One region of the Bacillus sp. S10(2024) genome, then DNA from elsewhere that is predicted to be linked to it. Evidence: predicted binding sites of a transcription regulator. Region 1 holds the regulator's gene; the other holds the start of a gene.

Evidence for each region. Region 1 encodes LexA, which represses DNA repair genes until DNA is damaged. Its sites were predicted from a motif close to CGAACATATGTTCG; they were not measured.
Region 2: a site for LexA is predicted at 2,301-2,314, ahead of uvrB (excinuclease ABC subunit UvrB). Genes of this name have one in related genera too.

Annotation. Positions count from the first base shown of each region.
Region 1 covers NZ_JBFLUR010000002.1:669,122-674,614, reverse strand. The annotation lists gene AB1280_RS03465 (bifunctional metallophosphatase/5'-nucleotidase) at 1-1,477, shown strand, start outside; gene AB1280_RS03460 (DUF896 domain-containing protein) at 1,523-1,762, opposite strand; gene AB1280_RS03455 (YneB family resolvase-like protein) at 1,808-2,464, opposite strand; gene lexA (transcriptional repressor LexA) at 2,606-3,226, shown strand; gene AB1280_RS03445 (DUF4097 family beta strand repeat-containing protein) at 3,251-4,069, opposite strand; gene AB1280_RS03440 (DUF1700 domain-containing protein) at 4,075-4,620, opposite strand; gene AB1280_RS03435 (PadR family transcriptional regulator) at 4,624-4,935, opposite strand; gene AB1280_RS03430 (peptidoglycan-N-acetylglucosamine deacetylase) at 5,160-5,493, shown strand, end outside.
Region 2 covers NZ_JBFLUR010000002.1:3,854,911-3,860,403, reverse strand. The annotation lists gene uvrA (excinuclease ABC subunit UvrA) at 1-246, opposite strand, end outside; gene uvrB (excinuclease ABC subunit UvrB) at 252-2,228, opposite strand; gene AB1280_RS19595 (DUF4362 domain-containing protein) at 2,395-2,853, opposite strand; gene AB1280_RS19590 (amino acid permease) at 3,139-4,548, shown strand; gene AB1280_RS19585 (exosporium protein D) at 4,894-5,301, shown strand; partial or broken gene AB1280_RS19580 (MerR family transcriptional regulator) at 5,407-5,493, opposite strand, start outside.

The DNA of each region.
Region 1 (5,493 bases):
AGCAAAGGTTGCAACGCGCATTGCACAGGAACGCGCTCAAAATGAACATGTACTCGTTATTGATAACGGTGATTTCATACAAGGAACTCCGTTTACTTATTACTACTCCAAATACATGCAGCATGAAGAAAATCCAATGTCGATTATCGCCAATCATATCGGTTATGATGCAGCGATTATTGGAAATCACGAATTTAACTATGGGATGAACCTATTAAACAAAGCTGTTGCTCATGCAAATATGCCCTATCTAGCCGCTAATATTATTAATAAGCAAACAAGGAAACCGTACTTTGGAAAGCCATATATAATTAAACATATACATCCAAATATAAAAATTGCTGTTTTAGGAGTAACAACACATTACATTCCAAATTGGGAACAGCCGCAGCATATAAAAGATGTAATATTCGAAAATGCACTCGAAACAACAAAGCGGTGGGTTTTGTATATTCAAAAACAAGAGCAACCGGATTTACTCATTGTAGCCTACCACGGCGGTTTTGAATGTGATTTACAAACGGGAGAACCAACAGAGATTATAACAGGGGAAAATCAAGGATATGCAATGTGCCAAGAAATTGGAGGAATTGATATATTATTAACTGGACATCAACATCGCTATATTGCTCATACAAAAGTAAATGGTGTACCAGTTCTACAAACTGGGTCCAACGGTCGTTCATTAGGGAAAGTCCACGTCACTTTAAAAAAGAATCAAAATCAGTGGATTATTAAAGAATGTCATTCTGAATTATTGCCTACCGAAGGCATTCCAGCAGATGAGACAGTACTTTCACTTGTATCAATATATGAGCAACAAACACAAGAATGGTTAGATAAGCCAATCGGCACTATTACTGGTGATATGTTGATTCACGATGCGATGCAATCTCGTTTACAAGATTGCGCCTTTATCGAATTTATAAATAAAGTACAGATGGATGCAGCAGAAGTCAATATTTCTTGTACTAGTCTGTTTCATAATGAATCATCCGGCTTTCCCAACCACATTACAATGAGAGATATTGTTTCGAATTATATTTATCCAAATACATTAAAAGTTGTTCGTGTTACAGGAAAAGATATAAAAGAAGCACTTGAGCTAACTGCTGAATATTTCTCGTTAGATACAGATGGAAATATCATTGTAAACCCTGCATATATCGAACCAAAAACACAGCATTATAATTACGATATGTGGGAAGGAATTTCATACATATTAAACATTTCAAAACCAGTTGGGGAAAAAGTTGTTTCCTTGCAATATGAAGGGGCTCCTATTAACTTGCATCAAGAGTATGACGTTGTCATGAACAATTATCGTGCAAGCGGCGGCGGAAATTATGTTATGTTTCAAAATAAGCCCATTATAAAAGATATATCAATTGATATGTCTGAGCTCATTGCCAATTACATACTAGAACGAAAAACAATCAAAGCGACAATTAATCATAATTGGAAAGTTGTTAAATAACAAATTTTCCTATCAAACTAAAAAAAGATGGGCTGCGCCCATCTTTTAATTTAACTTTGCTTTATCTTGTTTTTTTAATTCTTTTAACTTCTTCGGCGTAACGTCTTTACCTTCTTCGTTAACGACTTTGATTGCTTTCAATTCGTTTAACATATTTTGACGAAAACCTTTTAAATATTGTTCACGGAGCGATTGACGCTCACGTTGCTCTTCTTCCGTTAAACCTTCTGTTTTTGCTTTTTTCGCTAAGAAATTAATGCGTTCAATGAGTTCGTGACTTAGCATCTCGAATCCCCTTTCTACTAAAAACTGATTATTATCATACAACAGTTACTCTTGTTTATCAAGCAATTGCTTCGTATACTCTACATATCGGCGATGTACCGTAGCTTTTGATACATTATGACCAAAACCACGGAGCGTTGCTGCAATTTCTTCAAATGTTAACTCATTACGGCGCAGACGAACAATCTCTTCAATAGGTACCTCTTTTTTCTCACGACCTGTGCTTAAATGTCGATTCTTTAAGTTTTTTTCGGGCCGAAATCCATTTTCTACAGCTCGTTTCATTCCTCGTTTAATCTTTAAATTATGAATCTTTCTCTGGTATTCTTCTACTATACCAATAATATCAAGCACCATTGAATCTGAATCAGAAAGCTGTAATTCGCCATTATGTGCATGTGTATATACTTTAATCCTTTCTTTATTCAAACAATGCATTAAAGCGATTTTCGCATTTCCTCTTCCAAGACGCGTTTCATCTTGAATAAGGAGCACATCAACATGTTCATCACGAATGGTATCTAACACTTCCAAAATACCATCTCGTTCTATGCTATATCCGCTCGCTTTCTCTTCTACTACTTTAACAACGTTCATTTCATACAGCTTAGCTAAATGCAATAATTCATCTTTTTGGCGTACTAATGATGTTTCCTGCGCTTCTTTCGTTGTGCTTACACGTGCATAAATAATCGCATTCATTTCATACCCTCTTCTCTATCTCACTTCTTACATCATAGTGTACCATAAATCCCGCTTTCGTTCGAACTTACGTTTGTAGAATGTTTTCTTGCATGTTATAATAAAAACAAGAAAATTTATAGAAAACGAGGTGTGAAAAACATGGAGAAGTTAACGAAACGGCAACAAGACATTCTCGACTTCATTAAACAAAAAGTTCAAGAAAAAGGTTATCCACCTTCCGTACGTGAAATCGGTCAAGCAGTCGGCCTTGCTTCTAGCTCTACTGTGCACGGACATTTATCTCGCTTAGAGGAAAAAGGATACATTCGCCGCGATCCAACAAAACCGAGAGCGATTGAAATTTTAGGAGACGACACTATCCAAGCAGATACGCAACCAGTCGTTCACGTACCGATTGTCGGAAAAGTTACAGCTGGTTTACCAATTACAGCAGTTGAAAGTGTAGAAGAACATTTTCCACTTCCGGCGAATCTCGTTTCGGGTTCAGATCAAGTATTTATGTTGCGCATTTCTGGAGACAGTATGATTGAAGCGGGAATTTTTGATGGAGACTTAGTTGTTGTTCGCCAGCAACAATCTGCATACAATGGTGAAATCGTTGTCGCTTTAACAGAAGACAACGAAGCTACGGTAAAACGTTTTTACAAAGAAAAAGATCATTTCCGCTTACAGCCTGAAAACTCTTCTTTAGAACCTATTATTTTAGATAACGTTTCTGTTATTGGAAAAGTAATTGGTGTCTATCGTCATTTACATTAAAAACAGACCAAATTTGGTCTGTTTTTAATTCGCCACAATTTTTACAGAACCCGCTGCTGTTTCCCCCTTAATCTGCACCTTTCCGTTACCTAAAGTAATTTCTTTATTTTCCTTCCCGAAAATTTGTACTTTTCCTGCATTAGAAGAACCTTTCACAACAGCATCTTTCGGCATTCCCTGCAACTGAATACTGACATCTCCTGCTGCCGACTCCGCCTCAACACTATACTCTGGATTATGCTGCGTTATCTCTACACTTCCTGCTGCCGCATCTGCACGCACTTTCCCTTCTACTTTATGAAGAACAACTTTTCCCGCGCTAGATGACACATTTACATTTTGCGCTTTCATTTCCTTCATTTCCACATCGCCCGCTGCTGAATGCACAGATATATCTTCACCTTGAATATTTTGCACATGAATCGTTCCTGCTGCTGTCTCTGCTTCAATTTTATTATATATGCGTTCAGGCACAATAACCGTTAAGCTTTCATCTTTCAAATCAAATGATAAAAAAGAAAAGTCAAATATATGTTTCTTGTTCGTTTTCACTTCCACTTGTAGCACTTCACCGTTTTCATTTACGTCTAATTTTCGCTTTTCCTGATTGCCACTATACCGAATTGCAAATAAATCAGTCTTACCTTTTTCAATCACAACATCTCCAACATCTATGTCAACATGAATGTTTTTAATTTGCTCATTTTTAAATTGTTTCTGTTCCAATTTCTTTGTTTCTGCTGTTCCATTCGCAGTTTTTATAAAAAAGGCTGAACTTGTAAAAAATAAACCGATTCCTCCAATCGCAATACAAATAATTGCTAGCAGCACAATTTTTCTCATCTTATCTACTCTCCTTTAATTACTTTTAAATTCCAATTGGCGTACTTAACAAAAAACCTTTTAAACCAAATCGTACAATAATACGCAGCAATCCCTAAAAGTAAACCAACACCGAAGAGTATAATAGAGGCAAATACATCCGATAAAATAAAAATTTGAGCGAAAACAATTTTCGCTAACAGAAGTAGCGGTGAGAAAACAAATACAGCACTAACTGACCAAAGCGTTAAAATAAGACTCCCGATTGCTACTAACGGACCTAACACAATAACCAAATTTAAAAAACTAAGTCCAATAATTGCTACAATTGCTCTTGCTACGTTAGAAAAAGTTGGATTATGCTTCACCTGCTCTATACGATGAGACGCTAACGTTTCCTTCGCAATTGTCTTAGGAGAACCAAGTGCTTTTATAATTTCTTCTTCGGTTTTCCCTTCTTCTATTCCAAATTGAAAATGTTCTCTGTAATCATATAAAATATCGTTTCGTTCTTCTTCTGGTAGTTTTCTAAGGTGTTCTGATAATTCTTGAAAAAATTCCTCTTTAGTCATTCTCTACACCTCTTCAATAATTTCTTGTACGCCTCTTGCAAAATCACGCCACTCTGTCACAAGTGCATAAAGCTGCTCTGTGCCTTGATTTGTTAACTGATAATATTTACGCGGAGGTCCTTCCGATGATTCCTTCAAATACGTCTGAAAGTACCCTTCTTTCGTTAAACGACGTAGCAAAGGATACACTGATCCTTCTGATATTAAAAATTTATTTGAAATTTGCTGAACTAATTCATAGCCATAGCAATCTCGTTTCTTTACAAGCGCAAGAACACAAAGCTCCAATACCCCTTTTTTAAATTGAACATTCAAAAGCAATACTCCTCTCCATCTAGTACTATTCAATGCAAGGTACCTTATTATTAATAATATATCATTTAGTATTGAATATTACAAGGTACTGTTCCGGTTTTTTCCAAAACAAAACAAATTTCCGCTCATCGAAGACTTCTCCATTCTTTCCTAATCAAACCGCAATTATTAACATATAAAAGTTTTAAAGAGATTGTTATCTTTTTTATGGAGGGATTTTAATGATGTACGATTTTTACCCAACTCAAATCGTAGTGCCTTGTCAATATGGTCCTTATTACAATATTCCATGTACCACTTCCTCTTTTAAAAATTTTTATCCTCTTGTTCAAAATAGATTTTATCCTTTACATTACGTGGAGACCGTTCCTATATTACAAAAAAGTCAGACAGTTAGGGGCTCATGGACTCCTTTTTCATGGGTAGAAAAATATGCATATGCGTTTGCAGGACCTTATAACAAGGCCGAAGTCGCTCTCACATTCGATGATGGTCCAGATCCCGTTTACACGCCTCAAGTATTAAATAAATTGAAAAAACATGGTGTAAAGGCGACTT
Region 2 (5,493 bases), 3.2 Mb from region 1:
CGATAGTCCTTCAATTGCATCAACATCTGGTTTATCCATTTGCCCTAAAAATTGACGTGCATACGCCGATAGCGATTCTACATATCGACGTTGCCCTTCTGCATAAATCGTGTCAAACGCTAACGATGATTTCCCTGAACCAGATAGCCCTGTTACAACAACAAGCTGATTTCTCGGAATGGTGACATCTATATTTTTTAAGTTGTGGGCTCTCGCACCTTTTACAACGATAAAATCTTTACTCATTGCCTTCACCCTTCTGCTTTTAGTTCTAATAATAAATCGCGAAGCTCAGCTGCCCGCTCAAAATCAAGCGCTTTTGCAGCTTCTTTCATTTCCGCTTCCATTTTTGCAATTACATTTTCTCGTTCTTTTTTCGTCATTTTCTTAGGTGGTGCTGCTTCATACGTTTCGGTATCTTCCGCAGCCATCGTTGCACGAATCACGTCGCGCACCTCTTTTTGAATTGTTTTCGGTATAATACCATGCTTTTCATTGTATGCTTCTTGAATTTGACGACGACGTTTCGTTTCTTCCATTGCAATTTCCATCGATTTTGTAATTCGGTCTGCATACATCACAACATGACCGTTTGCATTACGAGCTGCACGACCAATCGTCTGAATAAGCGAGCGCTCTGAACGAAGAAATCCTTCTTTATCTGCATCTAATATTGCTACAAGCGATACTTCTGGAATATCGAGCCCTTCTCGAAGTAAGTTAATACCGACAAGCACATCGAACTTGCCAAGGCGAAGATCGCGAATAATTTCAATCCGCTCTAACGTTTTAATTTCAGAATGAAGATAGTTTACTTTAATCCCAACATCTTTCAAATAATCTGTTAAATCCTCTGACATTTTCTTCGTTAATGTCGTAATTAATACACGCTCATTTTTCGCGATCCGGTCTTGTATCTCTCCTAGTAAATCATCAATTTGCCCTTCAATTGGCCTTACATCAATTTTCGGATCTAATAGCCCTGTCGGACGAATAATTTGTTCCACCACTTCCGGTGAATGTTCAAGTTCATATGGACCCGGTGTTGCTGATACATACACAACTTGATTCGTTTTCTCTTGAAACTCTTCAAACATAAGCGGTCTGTTATCTAGTGCTGATGGCAGACGGAATCCATGATCAACAAGTACTTGTTTCCGCGCTTTATCACCGTTGTACATTGCTCGTACTTGCGGCACTGATACATGCGACTCATCCATCACGATGAGAAAATCTTTAGGGAAATAATCTAACAATGTATATGGTGTTGAACCAGCTGGACGGAGTGTCAAATGACGGGAATAGTTCTCAATCCCTGAACAAAAGCCCATCTCGCGCATCATTTCTAAATCGTAACGCGTCCGCTGCTCTATCCGCTGCGCTTCTAACAATTTACCGTTATCATTTAATTCTTTTAGGCGTTCTTCTAACTCTTTTTCAATATTTTCAATAGCGACTTTCATTTTTTCTTCGCGTGTAACGAAGTGAGACGCCGGAAAAATCGCCACATGCTCACGTTCTGCTAATACTTCACCTGTTAATGCATTTACTTCTCTGATACGATCAATTTCATCACCGAAGAATTCAATTCGGATACAATGCTCATCAAGAGATGCAGGGAAGATTTCAACTACATCACCGCGCACACGAAACGTCCCACGCTGGAAGTCAATATCATTACGGCCATACTGCACATCAACAAGTTCACGAAGCAATTGATTGCGATCTTTCTCCATACCAACGCGCAAAGAAACAACAAGCTCACTATATTCTTCTGGAGAACCTAAACCGTAAATACAAGACACACTCGCTACAACAATGACATCATCTCTTTCAAATAAAGCCGACGTCGCTGAGTGACGCAATTTATCGATTTCATCATTAATTTGTGCGTCTTTTTCAATAAACGTATCGGTTTGTGGTACATACGCTTCCGGTTGATAATAGTCGTAGTAACTAACAAAATATTCAACTGCATTGTTCGGAAAGAAATCTTTGAGCTCACTGTATAACTGTCCTGCTAACGTTTTATTATGAGCCATTACAAGTGTTGGCTTTTTCACCTCTTTAATAACATTTGAAATCGTAAATGTCTTACCCGTCCCTGTCGCTCCAAGCAACACTTGATGTTTCTTACCATTTTTAATCCCAGCTACCAGCTGCTCTATCGCTCTTGGCTGATCACCTTGCGGGGAATATTCTGAGACAATTTCAAATTGATGTTCCAAATAAATCCGCCCTCCTCGTAAAAAATCTGTATTTTCATTTTAACACGAACGCCTATAAAAAAACCAAAAAAACGAACAAGTATTCGATAAACAATTCGACACCCTTTCTACAAATTCAATATATAACAACAAAAAAGATGCTTATTTACTTAGCATCTTCCTACAGTTATTCATGACGTACCTCCAGCAAAAAATAGCTCACATTCTTACGATTTCCTTTACATTCACTTAATTTATAACTTACAGCTTCATCACTTTTTTCTTTCATAATCCCTTTACACACATCACTTTTTTTCCCTTTTTGACTTCCTCCAAATTTGTCGTTGGAATCATCAAAAAGATAGTTTATATTGATTCCATCATAATCTAACGTTTGAAAAATCGGATCTCCTTCATCTGTATAATATACAATACGAACTTTATCAGCTTTGCCATTTTTCACATGAGTTAGAAACTGCTGAAACTTATCTAAATTAGATTCTCCACCTATTTTTACGATGATATCACTCTTTTTATCAACCTTTGTTTCATCATTTTTTTGATTTCCCGTTTTTACAGAGGATAAACACCCCACCAAACCGCCTATATAGAATAAAAAACACAATAAGACAATTCCTTTTCTCATCTTAATCCTCTCCAGCCCATTTTGACTTTATCCCGCTATTCGCGGGCAGTAAGAAGTTCCGCTTTATACTACCATTCAAAATGAAATAACTTAGTGTAGCAACAAAAACACCTATACAAATATCGACAAGAAATTCATCTTTTTTGTATAGGTAGAATTTTCTAAAAAATTTGTATTTACAACACCCACTTTTCATATTACAATACGTTTAAAGATTCGACATTATACGACAAATCGAACTTAAAGTTCAGAATATTTTAACAACTAGAGGGTGGGGGAGCTTATATGGATCTATTTCGAAAAAAATCGATTTCTGCACTACTAGCGCAATCGCAGCAGAAAGGCGCTTCTTTAAAAAAGGAACTAGGCGCATTTGATTTAACAATGTTAGGAGTCGGCGCTATTATTGGAACAGGTATCTTCGTTCTTACCGGCGTTGCAGCAGCAAAACATGCAGGACCAGCACTTATTTTATCGTTTATTTTATCCGGTTTAGCCTGCGTATTTGCGGCATTATGTTACTCGGAATTCGCTTCAACTGTACCGGTGTCAGGTAGTGCATACACTTACAGCTATGCAACATTTGGAGAAATTATTGCTTGGATTTTAGGTTGGGACTTAATTCTAGAATACGGATTGGCATCCTCAGCCGTTGCATCTGGTTGGTCAGGATATTTCCAAGGATTATTATCTGGATTTGGGATTAAATTGCCACACGCTTTAACAAGCGCTTATAATCCGGCGGCTGGCACATACGTAGACGTACCAGCAATTTGTATCATTTTCATCATGACATTCTTATTAACAAGAGGCGCAAAAAAATCAGCTCGCTTCAATGCTATTATGGTAGCTATCAAAATATTTGTTGTTCTTCTATTCATCGGCGTTGGTGCTTTCTATGTAAAACCTGAGAACTGGACGCCATTCATGCCATTTGGCTTCTCTGGCGTAACAACTGGAGCAGCAACTGTATTCTTTGCTTATATCGGATTTGACGCTGTATCAACAGCTGCTGAAGAAGTAAAAAATCCACAACGTAATATGCCAATTGGTATTATTGCTTCCTTGGCAATCTGTACAATCTTATATATCGTTGTTTCATTAGTATTGACAGGAATCGTTCCCTACAACCAATTAGACGTAAAGAATCCTGTTGCATATGCTTTGCAATATATTCATCAAGATTGGGTTGCTGGACTTATCTCTTTAGGAGCAATTGCTGGGATTACAACAGTATTACTCGTTATGCTATATGGACAAACTCGTTTATTTTATGCAATGAGTCGTGATGGCTTACTACCAAAAGCACTTTCTCGTGTAAACCAAAAAACACAAACACCAGTTATGAACAGCTGGATTACAGCAGCTATGGTTGCTTTCTTTTCTGGATTCGTTCCATTGGACAAGCTAGCAGAATTAACAAACATCGGTACATTATTCGCATTTATCGTTGTATCAATCGGCGTTATCATCTTACGCAAAAAACAACCAGACCTGCCGCGTGCCTTTAAAGTACCATTCGTACCATTAGTTCCGATATTAGCAGTTCTATTCTGCGGATACTTAACATTACAACTTCCAGCAACAACATGGATCGGCTTTGTCGTTTGGTTAATTATCGGATTAGTTGTATATTTCAGCTATGGTTATAAAAATAGTACGTTGAGAGATGGTCAAAAAGAAGACGTTGCCTAAAGTGAAACTTCCTTCTGGGAGCGTTTTTTCCCCAGAAGGTTAGTTGAACCAATCGGGCCCTTACAGACGGTTTGTTTGTCTCTCTTCCTTACCTAACTTCTTACCGGCTGTTTGGGCGGGATAAAGTGAAACTTCCATTTTTATTTACCGCTTATTAGAGCGGGATAGCAAAGAAGCTGTTGTCCATTAAGGACAGCAGCTTCTTTTTATAGTGACATACGTCAAATCCATCTAGCTCAATCTTCAACTTAAACGAACAACTAGCTCGTCACGCATTGTCCACACGTGTTTTCTATTTAAGGAATACAATGTATCAAAAATAAAGAAAAGAGGTTTAATCCCAATATGCTTGATCATCATGACAAATTTAATGAAAAATCTCTTAAAGATGAATCAAATACTCCTAACTGTTTTGTTGAAAATCACATAATTGGATCGACAAATTCACCAGTGCTCGTTCTCGTACCAGAAGGCACTAGCCATCAGCCTGTTTTCCAAGATTTCACAGGGTCTCATAATAAAACATTACTTCAGCTAAGCTCTACCTCATTAAAAGGTAAAGATCCTGTCCCTTTGGCGATAACTATTATATCAAAAAGCCCTCGTAACCCTATTACTGCTATAATTACAGAAAGTACAAGAATATTTCAAGTAGAAAACTTTGAAAGCTTAAGTGTCTCAAATGTTGCTTCTACTCCAGGTGGATTGAATGTGTTTATCCAAAAAACGTTCTGTATCTACTGTGAGGAATAAAGAAAAAAACGAGATGTTACCCTAGCGCGACAACATCTCGTTTTTTTCTTTTTCGGGAGAATAACATACGAGAATGTGATCAGCGTATCTACACCGAAAACAATTCTCCATACGTGAAAACTTCTGCTGCTCTTCTCTTACGAACAGCAATTGCTGTTGTAAAAACTCTTTAACATTTACACGCTCTGTTTC